One region of the Pelotomaculum schinkii genome, then DNA from elsewhere that is predicted to be linked to it. Evidence: riboswitches for the same ligand, from Rfam matches in the RefSeq annotation. Region 1 holds a riboswitch; each other region holds the start of a gene.
What was found. Region 1 has a riboswitch for cobalamin ahead of cbiD (cobalt-precorrin-5B (C(1))-methyltransferase CbiD). Riboswitches for the same ligand answer to the same signal wherever they lie in the genome.

Region 1 (7,716 bases):
TCCTCCCCACTCAAACGGCGGCCGCTTACCTCAGCCGCGCCGCACCCCTCAAGCAACGCCGCCCCATAAGGTGTGGCGGCACAGGCCAGGACCTCTTTTCCTTTTTCAGCAAGGGTTTGCACGATCAATCTGCCGTCAGACGTGCCTGCCAGTACCAGGATCATAGCCGGTAGCCCCTTGGTGTGACTAAAAACCTGCCGACCCGGCGGGTCTGGCTATTTCCAATAATGATGGTGGTAAACATGTCAATGGAGTAATTCACCATACGCTCCAGGTCGGTGATCACGCTTACCTCATCTTTCCTGGCGACGTTGCGTACAATCCCCACCGGGGTTGCCGGTTTTTTATACTCAAGCATTATTTCTCTGGCCTTATGGATCTGCTCCGTCCGCTTACGACTGGACGGGTTGTACAGGACAACAACAAAGTCGCCCCGGCAGGCGTGCTCCAAGCGCTTCTCTATGATTTCCCAGGGCGTTAGCAGATCACTTAAGCTGATTACCACAAAATCGTGCATCAGCGGCGCTCCGAGACAGGCGGCGGCGAAAGTTGCCGCGGTTATGCCGGGGATAATCTCCAGGTCAAGAGATTCCACTGCGCCCTTCTGTTCCAGAAGCTCCAGTACCAGCCCCGCCATGCCGTAAACACCCGGGTCGCCGCTGGATACAAGAGCAACTTTTTTGCCTTCCAGCGCTCTATTAATGGCAAGGCTGCAACGCTCCACCTCCTTGGTCATGCCGCTGCTCATGACTTCTTTCTCCAGCAGCAGACCAAAGATGAGCTCAATGTACGCCTTATAACCCACCACCACCTCGGCCTGTTCCAGAGCTTCAAGGGCACGGCCGCTCATCTGGCCGGTTTCGCCCGGACCAATACCAACTACGGCCAGTCTTCCTCGACAATCGCTACCGTTACCCCGTTGAACGCTCTCTTGCGCAAAATCAACCTGGCCGCCGGGGCGGCCAATAGGGCCACTGGCTCGCAAACTCCACCAACTCCTATCCTGTCCTGAACAAATTGGGAATAAGAAAGGTCCCTGCCTTTTACGTCAAAAACACCTGCTATTTCTAACCTGCTGAAGGAAACAAGGGGCAATCCCATTTCATACGCAGCCTGAACCAGTCCTGCTTCTCCCGACCTCAAATCAATAGTAGCCAGCAGGCGCACCGAAGCAAGGCTGCGGTCCGCCAGGACCAGGGCTTGTTCCACAGCTTCCTTGACTGCCGCAGCGCTGATACCCGTGCGGCATCCCAGTCCCACCACCAGGTGTCGCGGTCGCAAAAACAGCGATTCAGATGGAAGACCGGCGATTAACCTGCTGGTAATAAAAACAATAATGCCTTTCTTTGGCGCCTGCAGGTAATTATCTATGGGTTTGGGGTGAAATTTTATAATCTCTGTTATTTTTGATGCGTCGTCAATATAAAAATGGACATCCTCCCCGTTAACCATGGCCGCACTGACAGTTTTCAGATGATGTAGAGGTTCAACAGCAAGGTTGTAGTCACGCGCCAAAAGATCCACCGCAGGTAGTCCTTGCACATCAGTAGCCGTGGTGATTACCGCCAGCGCACCCAGCTTGCTCTGGATATAACGGGCCATGTCGTTCGCTCCTCCCACGTGGCCGGAAAGAGCACTGATGGCGAACTGCCCCATTTCGTCCATTACAACAACCGCGGGGTCTGTCCTTTTGTTGCCAAGGCAAGGCGCCATGGTTCTGAAAACGATACCCATGGCCATAACCATAACCAGGCAACTGTACTGTTGGAATATTTCACTGCACAGTTGACGCAGGGGCTGCTTGTATGGGCGTGAGCCTGGAAAACTAGCAGCGAATCTGGCCGGCGCCAGTATGTCAACCTCTGCCCCCGGCAGTTCCGAGAGCGCAGTTGAAACCCTTAAGGCAGTCGCGGCGCCTTGCCTGGTCACGGCCACTACCCCTATTTTCACTGTGCCGGCCCTCTGAAGGTATGGTCGAAGCTTGTGTCATAAAGCCTGGAAGGCTCGTAATTCGCCCCGAAAGCCTTGCCCACCATGATTTGGGCGGTCCTGTTGACCCCTGCTTCCATCACCTTTTGCTCAATATCTTCAATGGTACCGTGAATGACCCGCTGTTCAGGCCAGGATGCCCGCTCTACCACAATAACCGGTGTGTCCGGTGTATACCCCCCTGATTTAAGCGCCTTGACCACTTCCGCCATCATATGCACGCTTAAAAAGATACACATGGTTGCGCCGTGCCCGGCCAGGGAAGACAGCGTTTCTCCAGCTGGCACAGGTGTCCGTCCTTCAGCCCTGGTCAGGATTACCGTCTGGGTTACACCCGGCAAGGTTAGCTCATGAGGGATAGCCGCTGCGGCAGCAAGGAAGGAACTAACCCCCGGTATTACGGAAAAGGGTATGCCGTCCCGGCGCAATTCGTCCATCTGCTCCTGGATCGCGCCGAACAGGGCAGGATCGCCGGTATGGACCCTGGCCACCCTTTTACCTTTGGCGTGCGCTTCAACCATAGTGTCTATAATTTCTTTCAGGGACATACCTGCGCTGTTATGTATCTCGGCCCCCTCTTTACAGTAATCGAGTAAGGCCGGGTTAACCAGGGAACCGGTATATATGACCACTTCGGCTTCAGCCAAGAGTCTTGCTCCTTTTACTGTAATCAGCTCCGGATCCCCTGGGCCTGCTCCGATAAAATAAATCATATCAACCCCCCCTTTTTGTACGAATAAACAACTACCTTGAAACCTTTCGGCCGCTACAATGTCGCTCAAATATAGGTGCGAATTCATTCGCACAAAAGCCCCATTTAAGATGTCCAAGTGCGGCGCCGACACGCCGTGTGCGATTAAAATGGCGCCTACACCGGGGTATTTTATAAGAATGTTTGGTCTTTTTCAGGTATTTAAGGCCGTGTCAGATCTTGAAAGACTACTTTATTGAGATCTATTATCAGTAATTAGCCCTCTTCTCCGCTGAAAGAACCGTAACCGGATTCATACCCTTAAGGAGGTGGCTGGCGCCGGCTTTCACTACCCTGGCGACGCTGATTTGCACCGCGTCGACATCGCCATAGAACTGTTGCAGTAGTTCTAAAGCGTGAGCCGCGGTTTCCAGAGTAATCGTGTTTACAATAATCCTGCCCCCTGGTAGAAGTCTCTGGTAAACACTTTCTAATATGCCGGTCAAATGTCCCCCGCTGCCGCCTACAAAAACACGGTCAGGGTCCGGCAGCTCGTCCAGGGCTTCCGGCGCGACACCTTCAATGATTTTCAAGTTATCCAATCCAAAAGCCTTCATATTGCTTTGAATCAAGTGAATCCCTGCCGGACTGCGCTCCACGGCGTAAACAAAACCACCGGTGGCCTGCAAGGCGGCTTCAACTGACAAAGACCCTGTTCCTGCTCCAATATCCCACACGACATGATTGGGCGCCAACCTGGCCTTGGCCAGGGTGATCACCCGTACTTCCTCTTTGGTCATGGGGACGTTGCCGCGCACAAAAAGCTCATCGCTTATTCCCGGTGTCCGGTAAATCCATCGGCTGTTCATCCAAAATCACCATAACATAATTTCTTTTATCCCACTGGCCTTCCCATCGGGCAAGATCAAGGATGGTAAAGGCATTAATTTCTTCGGCAGGGTACGAAAGTTCGGCGCAGACATAAGCAGTTTTGTCTTTCATGCCGGCGTTTACCAGGACACTTGCCAGAACCGGCGGTGGTTCCTCCGGTCCGGCCAGGACAACTACCTTGCTATTGCCTGCCACGGTCTCTGCCAGTACGGTCCGGTCCCGTCCATGGGTACTGACCACAACGGCGTCGTGCCAGGAAACTGCCAGCCGGGCGCAAGCATACTGTACCGAACTGATACCCGGGATGACCTGCAGCTGGGCAGGGGTAAAATGCCGCCTCAGGTACTGCAGGATACCGTACATGCCGGGATCACCCGAAGCTATTACCGCAATTTTTTTCTCGTCCATTCTCTCCCGGATATACTCAATCATTTCCTGCAGATTGTTTTTAATAGTGAAAATTTCGCCCGGTTGACCGCTGAAAAGGGCCAGGCTGCGCTCCCCGCCCACCAGGACATCCGCCTCAGCGACCGCCCGTATGGCTGCCGGAGTCAGATGTTCCTTGCCACCGGGTCCAACCCCTACTACAGCAATTTTTGCCATCCCATTTCCCTTCCAATTAAACGAGTTGACTCGTCCATACCCAGTATCGTTCCATCCAACCCCAGCAGTACCGTACCAGCTTTCAACCGGGTGCGGGTATAAGCCTCGGCCCTGGTACTGGCCCTGGCCGCAATAGCATTGAATATTCCGGCGAAGCCGCTCTCTTTAAGCAAACCCAACGCTTCTTCAGCAGAACCCGCTGCCATAATTTTGCTGATTAGACCGGCCGGCGCCCCGTAAAGACCTGCGAAGGCGGCAAGGGTCTCCATCCTCCCGTCGGCCAACCTGTTGTGGGTATGAAAGATGCCGGCTGCGACTTTTACTAATTTCCCATGGTGACCCCATAATAAAACTGCTTCAATGCCCCGGTCGACACAGACATCCAGCATGTAGCCCACAAAATTACTCATTTCAACCACAGCTTCGCGAGGCAATCCATACCGTTCGACCGCCGTCCGGAAGCCAATCCGGCCCGGGGTGAGGACGACCTTCCGGTAGCCGGCGGCCACAGCCAGGTCAACCTGTGGAGCGAGTGATTTTTTAAAAGCTTCTTCAGACATCGGCCTGACAATGCCGGTGGTGCCCAGGATGGAAATACCTCCAACAATCCCCAAACGCGGGTTAAGGGTCTTGAGAGCCACCTCCTCGCCCCCGGGGACTGAAATAGTAACCTCTACGCCCGAGCCTGGCCTAATAAGGTCGTCCAGGGCATCCACAATCATTTTACGCGGAACGGGATTTATGGCGGGACTGCCTACCGGCGCCTGCAAGCCTGGCCTGGTAACAACCCCGACACCTCGTCCCCCCATGATATGAACGCCGCCAGCACAGACAGCGACTTCAGCTACCACAGGCAGGCCGCTGGTTACATCGGGATCATCCCCCCCCTGCTTGATTACAACAGCCCTGGCACAGGAGCCGTCCAGTTCCAAACTCTCAACAGGAACCTCAAGCAGGTTTCCTTCAGGGTTCACAATGGTAATATTTTTGTTGGTTTCACCCCGCAACAGCAGCAATGCCGCCGCACGCGCCGCCGCTGCAGCTGACGCGCCGGTGGTAATTCCGGTCTTCAGCATGGATATTTCCAATTCATTCATAACAGTTCATTCATAACAGCTTCCTCCATGCGGCCGAAGAACTAAAATTCCTTGCGACAAAAGCTCCGTTGGCCGCACCAAGCCGGAGAAATGATAAAAGCCCGGTCAACTAGACGGGGCTTTTCATATGCGTCAAAAAAACCCCTGGCTTTCCAGCGAAGCCTGCGGTGAGCAGCAGACAGGCAGGTCTCCTGGCTTCCGGTCTTTGTTGCCGCGTCTTCCCGGTTAACCCAGTGACAAAAGTGCGGCGTACTCTCCCGGTTACAGTTGCGGGACCGCGCCGGCTCCTTAGATCTGGACCTTTTTGGAACCAGTTTCCATTTCCCCGGTCTTCCCTATTCTCCCCTCGGCGGGGCACCTGTCCGCGTTGTTCTTTTTCATATTTTACAGGTTTTAATAACCTTTTTCTTTGCGCTGTATAGCGCGTATGTCCATATCCACCAAAAACCGGTAGGGCTTGCACATCTCCAGCAAGCGTGAAGTAGTCCTTTCTCCCAGATAGCCTTCCAGGTCCTCGGGGCTGATATTGGTGGTTACGATGACCGGAAGACGGTGGTTGAGGCGGTAATTGATAATTGAATAGATTTTATTTCTGGTCCACTCCGTGTAATTATGAGCCCCCAGGTCGTCCAAAATCAGGAGCGGCACCTGCCTGGCCGTATCCAACAGGTCAAACTCGGTAAGGTCCTCAGTATTTCTTCCCGTGTCATAGGTCGAACGTATTTGATCCAGCAGGTCAGGCACCACAGCAAAAAGAATTGAGTTTCCTTCTTTCAGCAGGGTATTGGCGATACAACAGGCCAGAAATGTTTTACCGCTTCCCACCTGCCCTGTAAATAGCAGTCCGTCGGCTCCGGGATCAGCCGAAAATCTTTTGACAAAACCTTGAGCCGCTTCAAAAGCATGTTTAGCCAGTTCATAGTAAGATATCCCATTGACCAGATCGAGACAGTTTTTAGCGTAATATTTGAATTTGAAGTTTTCGAATGTGCATTTTTGAAGATTAACAGGCAGTCTGGAGTCCTTTAACAGTTTTGCTGCTGCCTTTTCTTTCATGCACCGGCAGGGTATAGCCCCTTCCTCCATTATAATTACGCCACGGTCACCGCACAGCTGGCAGCCCACCCAATCACCTGCATCCCTTAAATATTGTTAAGAAAAGTCATGTTTTAGATATAAAGAGTCCGGATGAAAGCCTTTTTCCTGGCATCGTTATTATTGTCCGCGCCACCCGGGCTTGTCCCGGTATTTGTGCTTTTTTGCCTGGAGCGCCGTTTTTGAAAATCCTGCTCGTAGCGGGATATTTCCTCCAGCGTCCTGACATTGTTCTTTTTCCATTCTATCAAGATGGTGTTAATATATTTGAAGTTGTGTTTACCCCCCAGAACCGCCCTTTTCAGCGCCTCAACAACAAGCAATGGCTCCATTTCACTTGCCCACTGGTCGATTTGCTCAACTTCTATGGGGGAGAGAAGCCGTCCAAATTCATTCTCAAATAAGGAAATAAGGTCGACGGTATGGACATCAAACCGGCTGTCACCTAAACCGGCCGAACTTTTAATCAGCTTTTCAGATTCCTCAATCTCCTGGGCGCGCAAGCCTGCCCAGATATCCGAGACCCTTAAGAATAGGGGTTCAAAATCATACCCCTCCACAATAAGGTTGCGGGTGCCGTCATAGAACCGGCTGACCGAGATGATATCTTTTTCGAGCAAACCAGCCAGTTCCCTCCTAATCCTGGCTGGATCAGATTCCATGCATTCAGCCAGCTTTTCGGGGGACGGAAAAAGCTCCTTTTCCTCCACGTGCAGTCTGATCAGCTGGATTAAGAGCATCATCTGGTAATCGGAGATACCAATACTTGAGTAAATTTTTAGAAGGATGTTGGGAATTGACGTTGAGCCCTCAAGCAGGAGGTCAGCTCCAAAAGTAGCGGTGATATTGCCTTCCTGGTCACATTTTACTATTTTCCCGCTTCTCTGAGTCATGGGGTTTGCCTCCTGGTTTTCCTAATTTTATTTTATGGTAAGGGGGTGGTTTTGTCCACCTTTTTCCGCCCCTTAAACCGGCTGCCGCAAGAGGTAGGAAACGGGTTCGATACCATAGCCGGCCAGTAATTCCAGTGCGCTATCCAAACCCATCCCGAGTTCCGCCAGGCGATGGGCGTCGGAGCCCAACGTAAATAGCCTGACACCTGAATCCACAGCCAGTTCAAGGATATCCATGGAAGGATGGAAATCGTTGAGTCCACGGCGCAAACCGGAGGTATTAACCTCCAGGCTCATGCCCCTTGCTGCTATAGTTTTGAGGACCGGTTCCGCAAACTCCTCGTGGGCGCGCGAAATCTCCGGCCCCCAATAATGCCGGCCATGACGGCGATAAAGATCCAGGTGCCCGATACAGTCAAACAGGCCGGAGCTTACCGCCTCTGACAGGAGCCTAAAG
Region 2 (7,716 bases), on a different contig from region 1:
CAAGTAAAAAAAATAACTAATCTGAAAATAAGAGTCCGGCGTACCCCCACATTGACTAGTTTTCATCCGCTGCTGTCTCCGTGTTTTTATTTCAGTATTTTATCTTCTTCCAGGTCGGAGACACCGGCTTCGTCAAAAGAAGCCATCTCCCGCATTATTTTCGTGGCAGCTTCAACCAGGCTCATGGTTAGAGCGGCTCCCGTTCCCTCCCCGAGCCTCATTTGCAGGTGAATCACCGGGCGCAGATCCAACAGGTCCAACATCAGGCGGTGTCCCTGTTCACCGGACAGGTGGGAGGCAATCATGTACTGGCGGGATTTAGGCTGCAGTTTGAAGGCCACCAGGGCGGCCGCGGTGGTTATAAACCCATCAATCAATACCGGCGTCCGCCTGGCAGCGGCCCCCAGGATCACACCGGCCAGACCGGCGATCTCAAGCCCGCCGACTTTTGCCAGAACATCCAGGGCGTCTTCCGGATCCGGCCGGTTTTTTGCGAGCGCCCGGGCTATCGCGGAAATCTTCAGTTTCATAACTTCGTCGTTGACCATGGTCCCGCGGCCGGTCGCCTCTTCAGCTGTATAGCCGCCAAAGGCTGCCAGGATAGCGCTGCTCGGGGTGGTATTGCCGATCCCCATATCGCCTGTAGCGAGGAGGTTGCTTCCTGCGTCAATCTCGGACTGAGCTACCTCTATCCCCACTTCCAGTGCCTGTACTGCCTCGTCCCGTGACATAGCCGGGCCGGCGGCAATATTCCCGGTACCTGCCCTGACCTTACGCTGTACGACACCCTGCAAGGCGACGGGCGTGAGAACACCGACATCGACCACAACCAGCCTGGCAGCAGCGTGCCTTGCCAGAACCCCTATTCCGGCTACACCATTTACCATTGCCTGCATCATCTGAACGGTAACTTCACGGGGCGCTACACTTACACCTTCGTCGACCACTCCGTGGTCCCCCGCCATGACGATAACCGATTTCCCCTGAACGCGGGGTTTGGCTTTGCCGGTAATACCGGCCAGGCGTACTGCTATCTCTTCCAGCACGCCGAGGCTCCCCGGCGGCTTGATTAAGCTGTCCAGCCGTTTCTGCGCCTCTTCCATGGCCTTGCGATCCAGCTCCCCAATTTGCTTGATGGTTTGATAAAGCATTGTTTTTCAACCTCCTAATATAGTTAGAACTTGGAATCGGCTGGGGAAAAAACAAAAATCCACAGCCTCATCAGGCCGTGGATTTTACCATCATCCATCGGATACCCCTGCATAGCAGGGTTCGTGGACACAACAGGCAGGTCTCCTGGCTCACATTCATCACACATCGCACCTTCCCGGCAAACTGCCAGTGGTAAACTAGCGATAGCGCTCGTGTTTACAGTGGCGGGACCGCTCAGGACTTAAACCTGATTCCCTATTCTCCCCAGCGGGCACCTGTTGGTTTAACACAGTAATAATTTTCATAAAGATTCAACTTTAGCCATACATATTCCTGCTGTTTAAAGCAGAAATATTTTCTATTTTTCAACCCACAACTTAAGCACCCGGCTGACCACCACCGCTGTTTCCGCACGGGTTGCCCCGTCCTTGGGCCTGAATAAGCCGCCTTCGCCCTGCAATAAACCGGCGCTGGTAGCTTTGGCCACCGCGGTTCTGGCAAAATCGGGAATTGATCCAGTATCTTTATACTTTAGGTTCTCGTCTGTCTCCTGCAGCGCCAGCGCCCGGTCGATCATAACAGCCATTTCACTTCTGGTAATGCTGGCATCCGGCCTAAAGGTACCGTCCGGGTAACCTGAGACGACCCCGTTGGCAACCGCGGCAGCGACAGCGCTGCTGGCCCAGTCCGGTATGCTGTCCTTAAAGGCCGGTAACTTTTCCACGGCCGGCCACTGCAGGGCTGATGACAGCAGCTTGACAAACTGAGCTCTGGTTACGGCCTGACCGGGTAGAAATGTGCCATCGGGAAAACCGTTGGCCACCCCGCGCGCCGCCAGGTCGTTGATGGCCGCTTCGGCCCAGTGCTTGCCGGTATCCTTGAAGGACGGAAGTCTCCTATGGTCATCCACCAGGACCAGTTGGCCAAACCCCCATACCCGGGCGCTAATTGTTTTCACCTCACCCTGGTCATCCAGCCTGGCAGGCTGCTCTTCCCATTTTTTAGTGGAATCATCCCACATCAGGATGGCCGGACGGCCTGTTATTGTACCGGGTTGATAATCCCAACTCAGCCACCAGGGGGCCATGAGATCAGCTTTCTCCCCAGGCGCCGGGCTTACCGTTATTGCGCCGAGGTTGATGCAGTTCGCCGGTAGCCCGGTAGTCTCAGCGGCATAAGCCAGCCTTATCGTGGCCGGCGCTGATACGCTTGACGCAGGGAACGTAACATGAATCCAGCTATCCAGTCCAGCAGATGATTCCTGCTCCGGAAGAGCCTGCAGTTCTACCCAGGACGGTTTAACAGTAACCGGTATCGATGTGCTCAACCCCTGGAAGGTGGCCTTAATTTCACCTTCAGCAACCTGATCTGTCGCGGTAAAGCTGCCATCCGCAATCTTACCTATTGAACCGCTGATGGTCCATGTGACATCCTGGAATTTTAAATCAAAGGTATCACCATAAATTGTATTCACCTTTGCCGACAGGGGAACCTTCTCCCCAGGCTTAACAGTAATAGCCGACGGTGTTACAGCTAAACTTAATAGAGACTCCGGCCCGACAACCTGCACATTCACCGAACTCTGTACGTTATCCAGCTTGGCCGTGACGGTTACCGTACCACCTTGCTTAGGTATTAAAACATTACCGGTAAAATCACCTGAAGGAGTTGCGGACCATTTTATGTCGGCTGGTTTAATACTTACAGGATTGTAGTATTGATCATACCCTTTGGCGCTAAATGAAGCCTGTGTTCCGGCAAGAGCCAACGACGGCCCGCTTAAAGCCATGCCGTGCAAACTGCCCTGCGGCGCTGTCGAAAAAACGCCTATAGCATCTGCAACCGATCGCAAGGAAGAACCCTGTGGTTGATTGATCAGGCTGGCCTCGAAGTCACCCAGGCTCCGTGCGGCCATGGTGGTGGAACCACCACCGTCCAAATTAACAGCTCTCCAGACCCCGATTGAAATCAAAAATTCAGCCAACTCCTCCTGGCTCATACCCCTGCTGATTATAGTCCCGTCGGCAGCAGCCTTCCTTTCAACCGCCACCAGGTAGAGAGTCTTGCCGTCACTTGATACACCAACCGCCGTCCGGGCGACTTTACCAGAAATATTCTGGGTAAAGTAGGCAGGCAGGTGGCCATCCTCAACCAGCAGTGCCTGTCCGCCCACCGCAGCCAGGAGTTTGTCTCCGTGAGGGGCCACCGAGTAGCTGGCGGCAACTTTTGTACCCACCGGCATATTGTCGGTTATGAATTGGGCTGCCAGGCCATGTCCCTGCAGGACAAAACCATCCTGCGGGATCGTTACGCCCGGTTGGTCGGTTAAGACCTGCTGGACGACTCCGTTCCTGACCACTGCAACTTTTACCCCGGTGAGGCCGGATATTTTACCCCGGCTGGTGGTACCCCACAGCGTTGTGTACATATTAAGGGCATCCACATCAGATGAAAGTCCGTTCATCAAGAGATAACCCGGCTTGTTGATTCCGGCCAGCGGAAAACTTTTACCGGCTTCTGTGACCACCTGGCCGGTGAAGTTGAAAATTTCCAACAGCGGCAGTTTATCTTCGGTAATGCCAAATCCATACATATCATTACGCAGGGCGGGGCTCTCCACCAGTTGCCCGCCTTGATAGGCTAAACCGATGGTCCGGCCGCTTTCCGCCATTTGAAAGAAATCTCCATTGATAGCGGCCACCGCCCCGGTACGCTTGGCCATATCCAGCACTGACTGGTTCTTATTGAGGGTGCCGTCCGATCCGATGATCGTATCAATTTTAACGTAAGGATTGGAGAGATCTGCTTCGAGGACATAAACATTCAGCGGTCCCTCGTTAGTATTCAGGTTGATGCTATGTAAAACAACCCCCTGGGTGATGATTTCCTCAGTGACGTTGTTGCCGTTCACCTGATAGGCGTAAGCCTGAAAGGGCGCAACCAGAGACAATATTATGGATACCAGAACAATATTTTTTATTATTCTTCTAAAACTTTTAATAGACAAAAGAATCCCTCCCATACAACTACCTTGAAAACATTTCGGCCGCTACAATGTGCTCAAATGTAGGTGCGAATTCATTCGCTCAAAAGCCACATTAGGCGCCCAAGTGCGGCGCTGACGCGCCGTTTTGCGATTGAAATGGCGCCTACATCACTTAGTTGATACGTGACGCCGCGATAGCGGCATGATTTTCTAACTAATTAATTACGGTTCACCATATCGTTTGGCGGGGTTGTCACCCGCCGTTAAGCCTGGTCAAACCGGCCTCTCTGGCGGCCTGAACCGCCGCCGAATACTCCTTTCTGCTGATTCTTTTGTTTAATTCGGGATGGTCAAAGGCCTTGTAGGCCGGATAATACTGGTCCATAACATTGACAAAAGTATCCTTGGATATTTCTTCGGCTATAAATTCCATGATTTTTTCAGTACGGGCCAGGTTACCGGGCATGACCAGGTGCCTTACCAGCAGTCCCCGGGTGGCAATCCCCCGTTCATCTATAACCAGGTCACCGACCTGGTCGTGCATTTTTTTTACGGCCTGCCTGGTTACGGTATAGTAGCCTGCCGCGCCTGAATACTTTCGCCCGGCGTCATCATCTGCAAACTTTATATCCGGCATATATATATCAATAATGCCTTCCAGCAGGTCAAGCGTTGCCGGCGTGTCGTAACCACCCGTGTTGTAGACGATCGGAATTGTCAGCCCCAAGTCAACAGCTACAACAAGCGCTTCCAGGAACTGGGGAGCAAAGTGACTCGGCGACACCAGGTTGATGTTGTGGCAGCCACCCTCCTGCAGTTCCAGCATCATTTCGGCAAGTTCCCTGGCAGAAACCTCATCACCATAACCATATTGGCTGATGTCGCAGTTTTGGCAGAAAACACACTTCAAATTGCAGAATGCAAAAAATATCGTTCCCGACCCTCCGGAGCCGACCAGCGGCGCTTCCTCGCCGAAATGAGGGCAAAAGCTGCTTACCGCAGCATACCTGCCCCCTTGGCAGAGGCCCAGTTCCCCCTTGAGGCGGTTGACCCGGCAGTACTGAGCGCACACCGTGCAGTCGCCCAGCATGTCAACGGCATTTTTAGCTCTTTTTCCCAACTCTCCGGTTGTTAATTGCAAATAGGACCCTTGGCTCATAATTATTCCTTTCAAACAAAAGACCCGCGCGGGGTCATTATCCTCAGGCGATTTTATTTAAAAATATATCATCACCGACCAGCCCGTACGCGTTGTGGACACCCCAAGCGGCCAATTGCTCAAGAATAGCCGCGGCCACATTTCTTTGAGTTGGCATGGTTGACCTCCCTGTTTCTCTTTAAGCTTTACAGGTATTATTTCAACAACCCTGCTTATTTACTCAAAGACAAACAGTAAGTTCAACTTTTAAAAGGTCATGAGCCAATCTAAAACTTTAAATCAATGAAAATACACAATGGTGAGACATATGTCTCGTCACCTGCCTCACCTGTCTCAAAAATACTATTCGAAAAGGCTTGACTTGCGGGCTGGGGGTTATCCGGAGCGAGCGGAGCACCTGGGTGCGTTCCTTAGCGCGTGCGTTGCATGCAGAAAAGCTTAAATAGCGCGTAGCTACCGGATGGCTGTCTGTAGATGCGGTCGGTATGACGCTCTTGTTTCACTAATGGAGAATTGCGAAGCGAGCGGAGGATAACCCCCAGACCACTACCCCAGAGACTTTTCGAGAACCAGTTAACAATGACCTTACCTTGCGATTCACCCAAATTTATAATGGCTGCAAAACCAGGTTACAATTAATGCGCACCCACATCTGAATGCATGAGGATTTTTAGGATGTCCTTATCAATATGACGCTGAATTTGGCTGGATGGTTCAGCCGGATGTTGAAAAATGTAGAATTAAACATTAAACCTGAAGTTTATGACGTCCCCGTCCTGCACAATATATTCTTTGCCCTCCAGGTGGAACAGGCCCTTTTCCTTGATCTTGCTCATGCTGCCGGTCTCTCTCAGGTCTGCGTATTTGACAACTTCAGCTTTGATGAAACCCCGCTCAATATCCGAGTGGATTTTACCCGCCGCCCGTTTAGCGTCGGTCCCTTTTTGAATAGTCCAGGCTTTCACCTCATCCTCTCCAACGGTAAAGAAAGAGATCAGCCCAAGGTACTCGTAGGCGGCGCGCGCCAGGCGGTCAATTCCCGACTGTGTTATACCCAGGTCTGCCAAAAACAGCTCTTTGTCCTCGTCGGGCAGCTGGCTGATTTCCATTTCAATTCGCCCGCTTATTTCCAGGACAGGCAGTCCCCTTTCTGCGGCATAGGCGAGAAGCTCACTCTTGAAGGGGTATTTTTGTGCCTTAAACTGCCGTTCATCAATGTTGATTACCAGCAGTAAAGGTTTTTCAGTCAGGAAACTATAATTTTTCAAAACCATCCTTTCATCGGCGGTAAGCTCCAGGTTGCCTATGGGGCGCTCTTCTTCCAGGGCCCCGAGGCATTTTTCCAGCACTTCGAGCTCGATCAGGTTTTCTTTCTTGACCTTTTTACCGCCTTTAATACGTTCAATCCTTCTCTCAACGATCTCCATATCCGCAAACAGGAGTTCCATATGTATGGTCTCGATGTCCCTTAAGGGATTAATCTCATCGTCCACATGCGGCACATCCCGGTTCTCAAAAGCCCGCACCACATGGGCAAGCATGTCCACGTTGCGGATGGCGTTGAGGAACTGGTTGCCCACTCCTTTTCCCTGGCTTGAGCCGCGTACCAGTCCGGGCACATCGCTGAAATGGATTTGAGCATAGGTAGTCTTGCGGGGCTTATACATACTACTAAGTAGATCCACCCTGCTGTCCGGCAACCTGGCCATACCGGTATTGGTTTCTGCTTTGCCGGTTAAAAAATTGGAAGTCTCCGCCCCCGCTCCCGTCAGAAGGTTGAAAATTGTTGTCTTCCCGACCATTGGAAGACCAATCAGACCACAATTTAGATTCATATTCATCACCCAAGTAGTAGTTTATCACCAGCGCCATTGATTTACAAACTGGTTTTATTTTGAATAGCCCGCTCTTGGCTTAATCCCCGTTCAGGGTCTGTTTACATTCTGTAACCCTCGTTAATAGAATAATAAAAAATGAGGAGAAACGGGAACATGGGTTCAAAGATTAAACTCACAAATTCTACCGGTACAAAAATTACCAACGAAGAACTTTGTACCTTGGGTAGTCAACATGCCGTCATCACCTGGGTAACCCCGCAACAACGCGCGGATACCTCCATGTATATTGGAGAAACGCCAAAACACCTTAAAAAACACACTTTTGCCTTGGATTCAGAATTTCACTATTTAGAAATGTATAATCTAAAACCATCCACCCGCTACTGGTACCAGGTGGAAAGCAACGGCGTCAAAGGTTCTCTCAATTCTTTTACAACCTTGCCTGCGCCAAAGGGGAAATACCTGTTCAGCTTTGCTGTTATGAGCGATACCCATATCAACTACGGAGAAGTCGCAGAAGATATCAATGAGATTTATTTTGGTAAACTTGTAGATTATGCAAATCCTCTCTTAACCCAGTG
Region 3 (7,716 bases), 170 kb from region 1:
CACCCCCGCAACCTGAGTGATGAACAAATCAGATTGCTTGCTGAAAATGGCGGGGTGATGGGGATAACCTTGGTACCGGACTTTTTAGGTGGAAGTAAGCCTTCCCTAAAAGAGGTACTTGACCATATTGACCACGCTGCAGCTGTCGGAGGTATAGACTGTGTGGGGCTTGGTTCTGACTTTGACGGTACAGGTACCCCGGCGGTAGGACTGGAGGATTGTTCCTGCTGGCCTGCTTTAACCGCCGGCCTAATCGATAGAGGATACTGTGACGGAGATGTTAAAAAAATAATTGGTGACAATTTTTTAAGAGTAATCGGGCAGGTTTTAAAATAAATAATGTCGAAGTTTCAAAGGGCGGTGATGTTAATGGAGGTTGACCTGCATGTCCATACCAATTATTCAGACGGCACGGAGAGTCCGGATGAAGTCACAGCAAAAGCAAAAGCAATGGGCCTGGGCGCAATAGCCATTACAGACCATGACACGCTGGAAGGAATTGAGCCTGCTATAATAGCCGGGAGACAGCATAACCTTGAAATTATCCCTGGTATTGAGCTTGGCTCGCAGTATCAAGGTCAGGACGTTCATATATTAGGATACCTGGTCGATGCGCAAGACCGGGAGTTACTGGCAAGGCTTTCGTCAATCCGTAGTGACCGGGAGCTGCGCATGGAAAACATGGTGAAAAAACTGCAGGATTTAGGCTTTCCGATTAACCTGGACCGGGTCCGGGCTATCGCAGGCATTGGTTCGTTGGGCCGTCCCCACCTTGCCGCAGCCATGGTGGAAACAGGTAGGGTAAAGACTATGTCCGAGGCTTTTGAACTTTATATAGGGCACGGGCGACCGGCTTACGTACCCCGCGCCAGACTCACTCCGGCAGAGGCGATCCATCTGATCCGCGCTTGCGGAGGGGTTGCTGTCCTGGCTCACCCCGGCCTGCTCAGCGATCAAGCGCCGCTAGAAGAGTTGATAGATCAGCTGATAAAAGCAGGAATCGCCGGTCTGGAGGCCCATCATCCGGCGCACGACAGGGAGCTGGCCGGTTATTATGAGCGACTGGCCCTCAGAAAAGGCTTAATTGCCACGGGCGGTTCGGACTACCACGGTCCGGAGCGCTATGCCGAAAGCAGACTGGGTTTGGTTGCTGTGCCTTACGGAGTAATTGAGGCTTTAAAAGCAAAAAGAGCGTGCGCTTCTTAATTTCAGGAGGTAATTATGGACATAGCAAGGAGAATGCAAAGCCTGTCTTCAGGTGTTTTTAACGAGATGGAAATACGCAAAAAAACTGTTGAGGCCAGAGGCGTAGAGGTTATCAACCTTGGAGTGGGTAGTCCCGACCAACCCCCTGCGCCCCACATCGTTGAGGCTCTCCGCAAGGCAGTCAGCGACCCGAAAAATTATTCTTATTCTCTGGGTGGGACACCCCGCCTGCATAAGGCCTTATCTGGTTGGTATAAAAAACGTTTTCATGTAGACCTTGACCCTGACCGCGAGATCCTGGTGCTGATGGGTTCCCAGGATGGCCTCGCTCATTTGGCCATGGCTTATGTTAACCCGGGAGATCTGGCCCTGGTACCCGACCCTGGATACCCAATTTACAGCTTCAGCATTCAGATGGCAGAGGGAAACATTTATCCTCTTCCCCTCCTGGCAAAAAACCGGTTCCTGCCTGATCTTTCCCAAATTCCGGAGGAAATTGCCGCCAAGGCCAAAATGATGTGGCTTAATTACCCCAATAACCCGGTTGCCGTTTCAGCTGATTGGGAATTTTTTGGACAAGTGGTAGAGTTTGCGCGCAAATATGACATCCTCGTCTGCCATGACGTGGCCTACGCCGAACTGGCTTACGACGGGTTTAAACCGATGAGCTTTTTGGAAGTCCCCGGCGCAAAGGAAGTGGGGGTTGAGTTCTACTCACTTTCCAAGACCTACAATATGGCTGGCTGCAGGGTCGGCTTTGCCGTAGGCAATGAAAAGGCCATATCCAATCTGGCCCTGGTCAAATCCAACATTGATTACGGAGTGTTTTTTGCGGTCCAGGAAGCTGCTGTAGCAGCCCTGACCGGTCCACAGGAATGCGTCAAAGAGAATGCGCGTACCTATCAGAGGCGCCGCGATGTGCTTGTTGACGGACTGGCCAAGTTGGGTTGGCAGATTCCCAAGCCCAACGCGTCCATGTTTTTATGGGCGCCAATTCCACGCGGGTATACTTCCTCCAGCCATTTTGCCGCCGACCTGCTGGAAAGAGCCGGCATAATTGTTATTCCCGGTATCGCTTTCGGTGAGATGGGAGAGGGTTACGTCAGGATTGCCCTGGTCAAAGACGAAATCGTGCTGGCTGAGGCAGTACAGAGGATTGGTCAAAATTTTAATTTCCTTTAGCAATCACTTAGTGAGGGAACCTGCTCAAATGTCTATTAGCCTTCAAGCCGGCATATACTAGGATCGAAACACCTGGTGAGGAGATGCCGCCGTGGAAGAAAGGATGGATGTTGATTTCTTAAGGGATAGGGTCCTTGAGCTTGAGGAAAAAGTTGAACAGCTCAGGTTAAGCCGGAGAGTACTCATGAACTTGATTGAAAAAATTGAAAAGGATAAAGCTGGATTTTTATCCCGCCTGGAAAGGGAAAATCGTAAACTTCAACATAACAATTATCGCTATGCCCAACGGTTATTACATAAAAACAGGCAGATAGTGGAGTTGGAGTCAAAACTTCAGGATGGCGCCTCTCAAAATTTTCGCAAATAAATAATCTATCCACAGATATATACACAGGATGGCAATAATTGTTAGTATTAGCATAATACGCCTTGATTAAGGTTTAATCGACAAGCAATAGACCCGGGGGGGTCTTTTTTTTGGTCATATATGGTATAATGCTATATATTACAAATATTATGAATGGCGGCGGTTTTGGTGCGAATAGCCGTGATTGACGGGCAGGGCGGAGGTATAGGCAAACACCTTACTGAAAGACTGCGCCGGGAATTACCTGAAAATATTGAGTTTTTGGCCCTCGGAACCAATGCTCTGGCCACTTCCGTGATGTTGCGGGCAGGCGCCAACGAAGGAGCAACCGGCGAAAATGCCGTGCTCTACAATTCCTTACGGGTTGACATCATTGTCGGGCCAATCAGCATTCTTTTTCCAAATGCCATGCTGGGTGAGTTGACTCCCAAAATGGCGGAAGCCATTGCTTCCAGTCCCGCCCGCAAGGTGCTCCTGCCGCTTAGCCGCTCCGGCATTGATATTGTCGGCTTAAAGGCTGAGCCGTTACCGCACCTGATCGAAGAATTGGTTAAAAAGGTAAAGGATATTATTACATGATAAATAGTTCTTGCTCTGCAGGATAATGGTAGATGATGTGGAATATGAAAAATTAAATTGCCGCAGTCGCCCTTTTGGGTGTAATTGGGGAATCAGGTGCGATACCTGAGCGGTCCCGCCACTGTAACCGGTTACGCGCACAGCGCTTTAATGCCCGGCCAGGCTTATTAAAGGGGAGTAAATGCGGGTAAACGGAAGCCAGGATACCTGCCTGCGGGTAACGACCGAACTTCCTTCGAGGTAAAGGGGACGGCGGGTAAAATTGCTTTACACAAACCCCGTTCCTTTAAGGAGGCGGGGTTTTACTATGGTAAGCCCATTTAAAGTATTGATCGGCTGGTGGATTATGAAAGGTAAACTTATCCTGGTATTGGGAGGAGCCCGCAGCGGTAAAAGCGAGCTGGCTGAGAACATAGCTTCACGGCTTGGGGGGGCTGTTAAATATATTGCCACTGCCACAATACAAGACCCGGAAATGGCTGAAAGGGTCAAACTGCACCAGGGACGAAGGCCTGCGTCCTGGCTCACGTTCGAAGAACCGACAAATATCCTTGGGGTTTTAAAAGATGGAAAGCAGGGCGATGTGTTTCTTCTGGACTGCGCCACCCTTTGGCTTACCAATCTTCTTTTGGCAGAAAACCTGCCACGCTGCGGAGCTGCGACTGCTGAAAAGCAGGAATATATCCTTGGGCAGGCTCAAGCCGCAGCCGAAACGATTCACCAGGGCCACCACCTGATTATCGTTTCAAGCGAAGTCGGGTTGGGCCTGGTTCCGGACTATCCCTTAAGCAGGACGTTCCGGGATCTGGCAGGAAAGGTCAATCAGCTTCTGGCCTCAAAGGCGGACCAGGTCTACTTAACAATAGCCGGGCTTCCTCTGGAGATAAAGTCGCTGGCAGAGCAAAAATGGAGTGATTGATTATGTCGGCCAAAACGATCATGATTCAGGGAACAGCTTCACACGTAGGCAAGAGCGTTCTGGTTGCTGCGCTTTGCCGCATTTTTAAACAGGACGGTTACCGTGTCGCCCCTTTTAAGTCACAGAACATGGCCCTGAATTCCTTTGTCACCAGAGACGGCGGTGAAATGGGGCGGGCTCAGGTGGTGCAGGCCGAAGCTGCGGGTCTGGAGCCTTCTGTTGACATGAACCCGATTCTGCTCAAACCTACCGGACACGCATCGTCCCAGGTGGTGGTCCTGGGCAAGCCGGTGGGCAACCTGTCCGCCATGGGTTACCATACGGATTACGCGCCTAAAGCCCTGGCAATAATCGAAGGAGCTCTGAACCGGCTGCTTGCGGCAAATGACATGGTGGTGATCGAAGGCGCCGGAAGCCCGGCTGAAGTCAATCTTCAGGAGCACGAAATTGTCAACATGCGTATCGCCAGGATGGCGCAAGCCCCGGTTTTGCTCGTAGCCGATATTGATAAAGGGGGAGCCCTGGCCTCAGTAGTAGGCACCCTGGAACTGATAGCTCCCGACGACCGCGCGCGTGTACGCGGAATTATTATCAACAAATTCCGCGGTGATATCAGCCTCTTTCAACCCGCGGTGAAATTTTTGGAAGAGAAAACCGGTAAACCGGTAATCGGGGTGGTCCCTTATTTTCAGGGGTTCAGGGTCCAGGAGGAGGATACCATACCTGAGGATAGAAGCCGTGCCGAACTGGTCGAAGAACAGGGCTGGGTTGATATAGCGGTTGTTAATCTACCGCACATCTCCAATTTCACGGACTTTGACCCGCTGGAGGACGAGCCTGACGTCAGGCTCCGGTACGTAAGCAAGGGAAGCAACCTGGATGAACCGGATTTAATCATCCTGCCGGGCAGCAAGAATACCATCGGCGACCTGGCATTCCTGAACCGTTCCGGATTAGCGGCGCAGATCGTTGAGTTTTACCGTAGGGGAACCCCTGTCATCGGCATCTGCGGGGGGTTTCAGATGCTGGGCAGGGAACTAAATGACCCTCTGCATACCGAGTCTGAAATTCCACGCCTAGACGGGCTTGGGCTCCTGGACACTTCAACTACTTTTGCTCCGGAAAAAATCACCACCCAGGTGGAGGCTGAAGTTGCCGGTTCCGGGCTTTTTCTTTGCGAAACCTCAGACAACAGGATTAACGGTTACGAGATCCATATGGGCAGAACCGAACTGGCTCCGGACGTGAGGCCCGCCTTTACCATACTGGTACGCTCAGGAGAAAAGGTTTTCTTTCCAGACGGAGCCGTAAGCCCGGACGGCCTTGTTTTCGGCACTTATATCCACGGTATCTTTGACAGTGATTCCTTCCGCAGGCGCCTGATTAACACTCTGCGCAGGAGAAAAGGGCTTGAACCCCTGCAGGCCTCCGATACCCTTTTGGTCCACGAACAGAGGGAGAGAGATTTTGACAAGCTGGCAGCTGTTGTCCGGAGCAGTCTGGCTATGGAAAAGATCTATGGCCTGCTTGGCATGGAGGGACCTATCTGCCATGGGTAAATTGAAATGCCTATAAACGCCGGACTTTTTATATTTGCCGCCTACCTGTTGGACCTGGTTTTGGGAGACCCGCATGGTTGGCCCCACCCGGTGGTTTTAATCGGCAAGGTCATCTCCAGCCTGGAAGCTGGGGTGCGGCGTTTTTTCAGGAGTCCCACGGCTCTGCTGGTATGCGGCGCTCTGGTGGCGGTCATAGTTGCCGGGGGCAGCTGGCTGGTAACCGCCTGCCTGGTCAGGTGGTCCTATGCAATAAACTACTGGTTTGGCTCTGTCCTTACCGTTTGGATTATTTACACCACAATCGCAGCCAAAAGTCTGGCCGCGGCAGCCTGTGATGTTTACAACTCTTTACAAAAGGGCAATTTGGCCGAAGCCCGCCGCAAGGTGGGATGGATTGTCGGACGGGACACAGAGCAAATGGATGCCGCTGACGTCACCAGGGCCACGGTTGAAACCGTCGCCGAGAATATTGTTGACGGAATTGTTTCACCCGTTTTTTATGCCCTGCTGGGCGGCGCTCCACTGGCTATGGCTTACCGGGCGATCAATACCCTGGACTCGATGCTGGGCTATAAAAACGAACGTTATATAAATTTTGGCAAAGCCTCCGCCCGCCTTGACGATATAGCCAATTATATCCCGGCAAGAATCACCGGCTTTCTGATCCTGGCAGCTTCCTGGCTGCTCGGGATGAACACCAAAGGAGCAATTTCGTCGATGCTCAGAGACTCTTCCAGTCACCCCAGCCCCAACAGCGGTATCCCCGAGGCTGCCGTTGCCGGCTCACTGGAGATAAGATTGGGCGGACTGAATTACTACCAGGGCAGCCCTTCTTTCAGGGCCTACATGGGGGAGGATTTGGCTCCTCTCAAACCGTTTCATATTCTGCAAACCGTCAAGATTATGTACGTAACAGCAACTTTAACAGCAGGTCTGGGCCTTGCGGGCTGGTACCTGCTGACATAGGAGCGACCTCATGTCAAGCATACCCAGGCTGCTGATTGCCGGCACCCATAGCGGGGTAGGGAAAACCACCTTATCCACAGCTATCATGGCCTCGCTAAATAAGCGTGGTTTAAACGTACAACCCTTTAAAGTGGGTCCCGACTATATTGACCCTGGATATCATAACGCTGTCACCGGCCGTGTGTGCCGCAACCTGGACTGGTGGATGCTGGGTGAAGAAACGTTGCGGGAACTTTTCATTCGCTCAGCGGCAGACGCCGATATATCCATTATCGAGGGAGTGATGGGACTATATGACGGGATCGGCGCGACTGCTAACAGCAGTTCCGCCCATGTGGCCAAAATCCTTGAGACCCCGGTAATTTTGGTCCTTGACGCCCGTTCCATGGCGCGCAGCGCCGCCGCGGTTGTTTTGGGCTATCAACAGATGGACCCCGCTGTCAACATCCGTGGCGTCATCCTTAACCGCGTATCCAGCCTGAGGCACTACCGGATATTAAAAGAAGCAATCGAGTCTAACTGTCGGATCCCTGTTGTCGGCTATGTTTACCGTCAACCGGATATTCAGCTCCCGGAAAGACACCTGGGGCTTTTGCCAACCACGGAAAAATCAAGATTGCCGGAACACTTGACAGCAATGCAGCAAGCTGTGGAGGAAGGGATCGATTTTGCACATCTAATCGCCCTGGCGGGGGAAACAGTAAACTTGCCGAAACCTGGCAGGCGTGTTTTCCCGGATATGCCTGGAGAGCGCCGGGTAAGGCTGGGTCTGGTGCAGGATCGGGGTTTTAATTTTTATTACCAGGACGCCCTTGACCTGCTCACAGCATTTGGCGCTGAACTGGCGCCGTGCAGTCCACTGAGCGGGCAAGGACTGCCTGCCGACCTGCATGGCCTCTATATAGGGGGAGGCTTCCCGGAAATGTTTCTTGAAGAAC
Region 4 (7,716 bases), 950 kb from region 1:
AAGGACTCCATTAGACTTTGCGCGTCCTTACTGCTTAATTTCTGCGCTGTCAGCTGCAGCTGTACTGTACTTGCAGACGTTAACTCAGGTACTTTGAGGCTGTCTGTGGATAAAACGAACTGCACTCCCTGGACGGTAACGGCCAGCGGTTTATCTGTGTTTATTATTTTGGTCAACTGGTCCTTTGACAGGGCCAGTGAAGTTTGAGTATCATCCGCCTGTAAGGCAACCAAGCCGGCAGCGTAGGCCTTTTGGATAGCGGTGTTTAAGACGGTATCGCTCACCGGGGCAGGCAGGTTGGTGGATTGGTCACCGGAACCCCCGGAAGAAGTCTGTTTTCCAAGCTCATCCCATTTGGGAGGCTGCTGATTCATGCTTTTGCTGTAATAAAAGATGATCTTGTCATTATTCTTAATATTGTATTTATCAGCGCCGACACTTGGGCTTGAACCGTTAACGACATACATCCAGCCGGCCATACCGCTGTTTGCCTGTCCACCGATTGAATTTACCAGATAGCCGTAAGACCATGAAGAAGTCTGGTAGGAAATGCCGGAGGCGTCCAGAGCACCCAAGGCCGTGAGACCCCATTTATTTGTCTCAGCCACGGCGACATCAGAAGGGCCGTATAAAAGCTCACCATTTACACCCACAACGGCCAGGCCCACGGTCTTTTCTGTCCCACTATTCCCACCCGAAGAATTTACGGTCAAATCAGCTGAAGCCGTAAGTCCACCGTAAACAGCATTCACTACGGTCTGCCCGGCTTTTAAAGCGGTGACCAGGCCGCTGCTGTCGACACCAGCAATGCTGCTGTCGGCGACAGACCACTGCGCGTACTGCGTTACATCAGCTGTCCCGTAAGTATTCTGCCAGACCGCTTCCAACTGCTTTGTATCGCCTACCTTCAGGGTCGCGCTGGAAGGGTCAAGATAAAACTGGGTATCCAATAAGTTATAAGCGCTAAGGGCCCAGATGGCATCCATGCCGTTCTTTGACGTGCCAAAGCTCCCGTCATCGTTAAGGGCGTTATTCATCATATAGTCAACGGGAGTTTTCCCCCCACTGCTTTCCCATGAGGCAGGATCCAGCCCCCTTACCTTTAAGGTCACAATCACTTCCGAGGTGTCTATAACCGGATCGTCCCAACCTCCAACATTGAAGCTTCCGTCAGCTTGTTGCTGATTCTTCATCCAGCTGCACCCGTCATTGATGGCGTTTTGTGTTTGACTGTCACTTTTGCCCGGGTCTAAATAATTCAGTGCACGCACTGCTTCAGCCGTGGTCATAAAGTCGGGATAAAAAATTCCGCCAAATGTACCGCCAAAACTTCCATAGTTCTGGTCACCGGCTGTTGTATTCTGTGACCCTAAAATACAGTCCTTAGCGTAGTCTATATTTATTTCACCAACAGAATCCACCCTGCCTAAAAGATCATAGGCCGGGATATCGCTGTACAGGTTGCTGTCAAAACCGGCGCTGCTCTGCCTGTTTTGCAAAATCTGCACTAATTGGTCAGCCAAATCATCTCGTCCCAACGCTTTTGCAGCCGCCAGATCCTGAGCCAGGAGCTTGGCGGAAGCTTTGGACGGGTCTGCGGCGTTTGTTATGTCCCCGGATATTGCGCTTATTACCGCATCTTTAAGATTCTCACCATTATATTCCCAGGTACTGACATCAACATCTGCCTGGGTTAACACAAAAAGGGCATAAGAACCCACTCCGGCGTCGGAGTTGTTTATCCCGTTTGTCGTGTAGTCGTTGTAGAGAAACTGCACGGCGCAATTTGCCGGCGAACCCGCCCCCCCTGCCGCATTAGCGCTGACCACGGGTATTAACAGCATTATGGTCATCAACACAGTAAGCCACAAGCTTGGCTTTTTAAACATTTTGTTACCCCTTGTATACAAATCTTCCAACCTCCCTTAAGTTTATTTTGTATCAAGCTGATCTGCCATGTGCCAGGGTCCATTCCAGTGTTTTCTTGGGTTCGATTTCGTCACCTATTAGTTTCACCTCCTAAACTTCCTGAATAATGTCAATATCCATGATAATGCTGCATCAAGGTGTGTAAAAGTATGGGTTTGAAGGCTCTATATGTAGTTGCTAATTATTTTAAAAAGGATACCTATTCATCACTGAACAGGTAAAACGAAAGAAGGAGATATCAACATGAAAAACCCGGCCTCATCCGTTAAGAGGCCGGGTTTTTCAAGGTACATACCTTAATAAACACAGCTAAAGCCCTGTCCTTTCCACGGAAGGCGGCGCTATTGACCAGGCAGGTCTCCTGACTTGTGGATCACAGCATGCCTCCCGCCTTCCCGGATTATAAATCCAGTGGCATTTTGGGAGTCGCTCCCCACTTACAGTGGCCAGACCGTCCGGGATTTTCACCCGGTTCCCTTTTCACCCCCGCTATGCGGAGGAACCTGGACAAATTTCTTAAATTATCCACATTTAAACACTAATCAATTATTATGTCAATACCAATTATTATCTGTCTTATTTGTTATTGTGCTTTTTCATATGCCTTTGAATTTATAAACCTGTTTCAAGAGCACTCTAAAGATTTATCGCCAAAGCGTGTTACCGTTCAATACCATCACGGGCAGGGACATCCTTGGTGTAATAATGCTTTATTTCCAGCATTTCCGTTACCAGGTCCGCAGCTTCAATAATTTCCTGCGGAGCATACCTGCCGGTAAATATTACTTCAACCTGATCAGGTTTGGAGTTGATAATTTCGAGCATTTCTTCAATTGTAATGAGGTTAAAGAAATGAGCGGTATTTATTTCATCGAATACGATTATATCGTATGCACCTGAATTCATTGCTTTTTTCGCTTTTTCAAGCCCTTCCCGGGCCATTTTAACGTCCTCTTCCAGAGGTGGATTTTGCACGTGAATAAATGTGTCCTTGCCGTATTGCTCAATAGTTATATAAGGCTTGCACATCTCCGCCGATTTTAACTCGGAGTACTTTTGACCTTTCATAAACTGGCCAATATACGTTTTTAACCCGCGGCCCATGGCACGGAAAGCCAGACCCAGGGCAGCCGTCGTTTTACCCTTGCTGTTGCCGGTATAAACCTGCACATATCCTTTTTCCAAACCAGTTAAAACCATATAAATACCCCCTTTAAATCAATTTGGAGCAAAATAAAAATCCCGGCTTTTCCAATAGAAAAACCGGGACTTTGATGTCAAAATTATGACAATCAAATCACGCGCCTTTCCCTGGAAAGCGCTTAATTTAAAAGACAGGTTTCCTGACTCATGGGTCATCGACGCTTCCGCCTTCCCGGACGACAAATATCCAGTGGCTAGTGGAAGTTACTACCCGACATACAGTGGCCGGACCGTCCAGGATTCTCACCTGGTTCCCCGTTCATATTTTGTTTAGCAATCAGTTGGTTTCATTAATATTTGCATTATACTTTATTTTCATTATTCTGTCTATAGTTTCAATTATAGGAATGCGGTATCAAGCTTTCTGATTCCGCGCAACCTTCGTTGCCGCTACAATATTCCCAATTCTTAGCATTCCCCACGACAGCCCTGGCAACACTGCTCCTTGCCGCGTCATAAACTCTGAAAAGAATCTCGGCGCGCCTGGGATTCTTATACACCTTCCAATCCCTGCTGGTGAGGCACTCTTTACCGTTATGCTTGATAAATCCTTCGACATCCTCCACGGGAATGCCCAGAAATATGCCTACCTCATGAGGGCATATCTCCTTAAACCTTTTCTTTAACATATGGAGCTTCTGCTCCAGGGTCACTGCTTCCCCATAACCCATTCTTCTTAAGAATTGCAGACTACGCTCGTTATTAACAAACAACTCTAGCATTGCGCTCTTGTAAAAGAGCACCAGCACATTCCCGTCCCCTTCTTTAAGCACGAGGTATTGCAGTTTGAGTTCTTCACATACCTCCCTGCCATACCGCTGCCATAAAAACATATGACCTTTAACTTTACTATTAAAGGCGATAAGAGAAGAAGGTTTTTTGCCCATTACCGTTGGGGCAGCTCCAAAGGCAATGAAAGCAGCTATATACTCTTTTCCTTCCATCCTGTTTAAGGCTTCTATAAACTGCAGCTTAAGCTCTTTGTCCAATAAAGACATCCCCCGTTGCAGCCTTTTTTCATCAAGAAGCCCTTTCCCGGCGGCGGTCATTCCTAGCTCACCAGGAGTTTCTTGCAAGGTTAATCCTGCAGCAACACGCTTGACACCTGTTTTCTTCATTCTTCCCTCCCGCTTCCTTATCCATTCGCCGTCGCCCCAACTTCCTTTTGTAGCAAGATCCACTTCCGCGTGTCCGACGCCGGCATTCTCAAAAATTATTCTTGACAAAGAGGCAAATAAAAGTTTATCTTTAGAATAGGATATTGATAATGATTATCATTATCCTTTATTTTTAATCTGAGAGTTAGGCTTGCTTAACCTTTCTCTGCCATTTATTCAAGGAGGTGTCGTCATGACCGGGACCTTTGCCATATCTTCGTCTATGCAGGACTACCTGGAAGCAATACTGAACCTGTCCGAAAAAGACGACGGTTTGGCCAGGATTACTGATATAGCCAACATGTTGAGCATCGCCAAAGCAAGTGTATCCCAGACTATCAGCAGCCTGAAAGACCTGGGGCTGGTAGCTCAGGAAAGATACGGACCGGTTGAATTAACCTGCGCAGGAAGAGAGTTGGCGATTAAAGTACGCCACCGGCACCGAACATTGAGAAGATTTCTCGTTGAAGTGCTGGGTGTCGATCCTAACATTGCCGAAAAGGACGCCTGCCTGATGGAACATGTGGTCAGCCAGCAAACCCTGGAAAAGTTTATGGAATTTCTGGAGACAACCGGTAAACCGGAAGGAGCCGCTGGCGCTGGCATCTCCTCCGGGGCGGGCGCCATGAAAAACCCGATAGGGGATGAAGGAAGGGAGGCAAAAATATTGAGATCGGTTAATACCAGGGCTCTCAGCGAGCTGCAAACCGGAGAAAAGGGTAAAGTGCTGCGCACTACGGCGAAAGGGCCTGTTCACCGCCGGATCCTGGAAATGGGTGTTACACCGGGGGCAGAAATCTTCGTGAAGGGCGTGGCCCCTCTAGGAGATCCTATTGAGGTATTGGTGAGAGGCTATCATCTGAGCCTCAGAAAAGAAGAAGCCGCTACTATCTTTGTGGAGGTGGTGTAGCCATGGGTGGCAGCGTTTTACCCCTTGGATTTCTCCAGGTAGGCAGGGACGCCGTCGTCAGGGAACTCGGCAGCGGCAGGAATTTAGCCCAGCGATTGTCGGAAATGGGTATTGTCCGCGGGACCAGGTTAAGCATTATCAAAAACGATATGGGCGGCCCGCTGATTATTTCTGTCGGGGATGGGCGCCTGGCTATCGGCCGGGGTATGGCTTTGAAGATTTTCGTAGAAGAAGCCAGTAAAGCATAATTTTTTTCAAAAAAGTGTTAGTCTCGACTAACTATCAGGAGGTGGTTTCCATATGGAAGCGGCGCAAGCCATAAAAAATGAAAAACAGATCGTGGTGGCCCTGGCTGGCAACCCCAACTCCGGCAAGACCACAATCTTCAACAGCTTGACAGGAGCGCATCAGCATGTGGGCAACTGGCCCGGCGTAACGGTTGAAAAAAAGGAAGGACAACTTGTTTCTGAAGGAAAGGTGATCCGGGTGGTGGACCTGCCCGGGACATACAGCCTTGGAGCTTACTCGGAAGACGAAGCGGTTGCCCGCGATTATATTCTATTTGAAAAACCTGACGTGGTCATCAATATCATTGACGCTACCAACCTCGAACGCAACCTTTATCTGACCACACAGCTTCTGGAGATGGGCTCCAATCTGGTAATCGCCCTGAACATGTCTGACGAACTGAAAGCAAAGCAGATAGACATTAATGCGGCCAGGTTCTCCGAGCTATTAGGCGTACCGGCGATCCGGACGGTAGGCACCCGCGGCCAGGGGACGAAAGAGCTGGTGGCACAGGCTTTACAAGCGGCCGGCAATAAAAACCCGCGAGTTGTTCAAATCAACTATGGTAAAGAAGTGGAAACTGAACTGGCCGCCCTGGAACAAGATATCTTGTCAAACCGGCAGTTGGTGGAAAATTTTGCGCCCCGGTGGCTGGCGGTGAAGGTGCTTGAGGGTGATCAAGGCGTCCTGAAAAGCCTGGCGAAGTATCCCGGCCTGGAGCGTCTGCTGGCCCGGCGCGCCGAAGCCGTCAAACGCCTGGAGGGACTTCTGGGAGAGGACATTGAATCCCTGCTCGCCGACAAACGCTACGGCTTTATCGGCGGCCTGGCCAAAGAGGTCATGACGCGGCGGCAGACGACCGAAGAACGGCTTTCCAGATCCGACAAGATCGACCGTATTGTCACCAACCGCTACCTGGGAATTCCGATCTTCTTATTCGCCATGTGGGCCATATTCCAGTTCACCTTTACAGTCGGCGACCCCTTTATCGGCTGGATTGAAACCTTCTTTGAGTGGTTTGGCGGAGTGACCGGAGCCTGGCTGGAGAGCGCAGGCATGCCCGGGCTTCTGATGTCACTGATAGTTGACGGCATTATTGGCGGCGTAGGCTCTGTCCTGGTCTTTATTCCTAATATATTTCTGTTGTTTTTTGCTATCTCACTTTTGGAAGACAGCGGGTACATGGCCCGCGCGGCGTTTATCATGGACCGGCTTATGCACGCCCTCGGCTTACACGGCAAGTCCTTTATTCCGCTTTTGATCGGCTTCGGGTGCAACGTCCCGGCTGTCATGGCCACCAGAACATTAGAGAATAAAAGAGACCGGTTGATCACCATCTTGATCACGCCGCTGATGTCCTGCACGGCGCGGCTGCCTGTCTATATCTTGTTTGCCGGCGCCTTTTTCACCGCAAACCAGGGATTGGTAATCTTCTCGCTTTACCTTCTGGGGCTGGCGCTGGCTATCCTGATGGGGATGCTGTTCAAGCGGTTCCTGTTTAAAGGGGAAACCTCCCACTTCGTCATGGAATTACCCCCATACCGCGTACCCACCCTTAAAAGCACCTTCATCCACATGTGGGAGAAGGGCAGTTCCTTTATCCGTAAGGCCGGGACGATTATTTTCGCAGTAGTGGTACTGGTCTGGGCACTGTCCAACTTGCCCGTTGGTGTAGAATACGCCAGCCAGGATAGCATCCTGGGCTGGATTGGCAGCTTTGTGGCGCCAATCTTTAAACCTGCCGGGTTCGGTACCTGGGAGGCGGCAGTCGCTCTGGTATTCGGCATCCTGGCCAAAGAGGTGGTTGTCGGCACCCTGGGTGTAATCTACGGAGCTGAAGAGGCCGGCTTAACGGCGGCAATCGCTCAAGCCTGGACACCCCTGTCCGCTTATGCCTTCATGGTTATGACTTTGCTCTATATTCCCTGCGCCGCCGTGATCGGGACAATTAAGAGGGAAACAAACTCCTGGACCTGGACGGCTTTTGCCGTGGCATACACGCTGGTACTCGGTTGGCTGATGGCAGTCCTGGTCTACCAGTTCGGCAGACTGCTCGGTCTCGGCTAAGAAGATATTTGATTAAAGGAGGCTTTTAGGGAGATGGAAACTATCATTTTGCTGGGAATAGGCGTCCTGGCTGCGGGGCTCCTGGTGCGCCAGTTTGTCAGAAACGCCAAGGTTGAAGGCTGCTCTTGCTGCGAACAGGAGTGCGGCAACCATTGCCAACAA

Region 2: linked by a shared signal. The riboswitch ahead of cobT (nicotinate-nucleotide--dimethylbenzimidazole phosphoribosyltransferase) and the one ahead of cbiD (cobalt-precorrin-5B (C(1))-methyltransferase CbiD) in region 1 are both predicted to bind cobalamin.
Region 3: linked by a shared signal. The riboswitch ahead of cobU (bifunctional adenosylcobinamide kinase/adenosylcobinamide-phosphate guanylyltransferase) and the one ahead of cbiD (cobalt-precorrin-5B (C(1))-methyltransferase CbiD) in region 1 are both predicted to bind cobalamin.
Region 4: linked by a shared signal. The riboswitch ahead of Psch_RS06825 (S-layer homology domain-containing protein) and the one ahead of cbiD (cobalt-precorrin-5B (C(1))-methyltransferase CbiD) in region 1 are both predicted to bind cobalamin.

What each region holds. Positions count from the first base shown of each region.
Region 1 is NZ_QFGA01000001.1:495,890-503,605, forward strand. It holds gene cobK (precorrin-6A reductase) at 1-164, opposite strand, end outside; gene cobJ (precorrin-3B C(17)-methyltransferase) at 161-850, opposite strand; gene Psch_RS02430 (cobalt-precorrin 5A hydrolase) at 880-1,950, opposite strand; gene cobM (precorrin-4 C(11)-methyltransferase) at 1,947-2,702, opposite strand; gene cbiT (precorrin-6Y C5,15-methyltransferase (decarboxylating) subunit CbiT) at 2,950-3,549, opposite strand; gene cbiE (precorrin-6y C5,15-methyltransferase (decarboxylating) subunit CbiE) at 3,506-4,174, opposite strand; gene cbiD (cobalt-precorrin-5B (C(1))-methyltransferase CbiD) at 4,156-5,271, opposite strand; cobalamin riboswitch at 5,436-5,648, opposite strand; gene Psch_RS02455 (ATP-binding protein) at 5,665-6,396, opposite strand; gene Psch_RS02460 (DnaD domain protein) at 6,441-7,259, opposite strand; gene Psch_RS02465 (histidinol-phosphatase) at 7,332-7,716, opposite strand, start outside.
Region 2 is NZ_QFGA01000002.1:36,950-44,665, forward strand. It holds gene cobT (nicotinate-nucleotide--dimethylbenzimidazole phosphoribosyltransferase) at 87-1,151, opposite strand; cobalamin riboswitch at 1,270-1,446, opposite strand; gene Psch_RS11165 (S-layer homology domain-containing protein) at 1,511-4,159, opposite strand; gene Psch_RS11170 (radical SAM protein) at 4,392-5,297, opposite strand; gene ychF (redox-regulated ATPase YchF) at 6,038-7,138, opposite strand; gene Psch_RS11180 (purple acid phosphatase family protein) at 7,289-7,716, shown strand, end outside.
Region 3 is NZ_QFGA01000001.1:322,485-330,200, forward strand. It holds gene Psch_RS01635 (dipeptidase) at 1-336, shown strand, start outside; gene Psch_RS01640 (PHP domain-containing protein) at 370-1,206, shown strand; gene Psch_RS01645 (LL-diaminopimelate aminotransferase) at 1,222-2,388, shown strand; gene Psch_RS01650 (translation initiation factor 2) at 2,492-2,755, shown strand; gene Psch_RS01655 (DUF3842 family protein) at 2,924-3,334, shown strand; cobalamin riboswitch at 3,382-3,563, shown strand; gene cobU (bifunctional adenosylcobinamide kinase/adenosylcobinamide-phosphate guanylyltransferase) at 3,642-4,253, shown strand; gene Psch_RS01665 (cobyric acid synthase) at 4,256-5,812, shown strand; gene cbiB (adenosylcobinamide-phosphate synthase CbiB) at 5,819-6,778, shown strand; gene Psch_RS01675 (cobyrinic acid a,c-diamide synthase CobB) at 6,789-7,716, shown strand, end outside.
Region 4 is NZ_QFGA01000001.1:1,445,854-1,453,569, forward strand. It holds gene Psch_RS06825 (S-layer homology domain-containing protein) at 1-1,889, opposite strand, end outside; cobalamin riboswitch at 2,264-2,451, opposite strand; gene Psch_RS06830 (cob(I)yrinic acid a,c-diamide adenosyltransferase) at 2,590-3,129, opposite strand; cobalamin riboswitch at 3,246-3,429, opposite strand; gene Psch_RS06835 (DUF3793 family protein) at 3,468-4,250, opposite strand; partial or broken gene Psch_RS21095 (metal-dependent transcriptional regulator) at 4,513-4,848, shown strand; gene Psch_RS21100 (FeoA family protein) at 4,915-5,199, shown strand; gene Psch_RS06845 (FeoA family protein) at 5,202-5,447, shown strand; gene feoB (ferrous iron transport protein B) at 5,500-7,554, shown strand; gene Psch_RS06855 (FeoB-associated Cys-rich membrane protein) at 7,588-7,716, shown strand, end outside.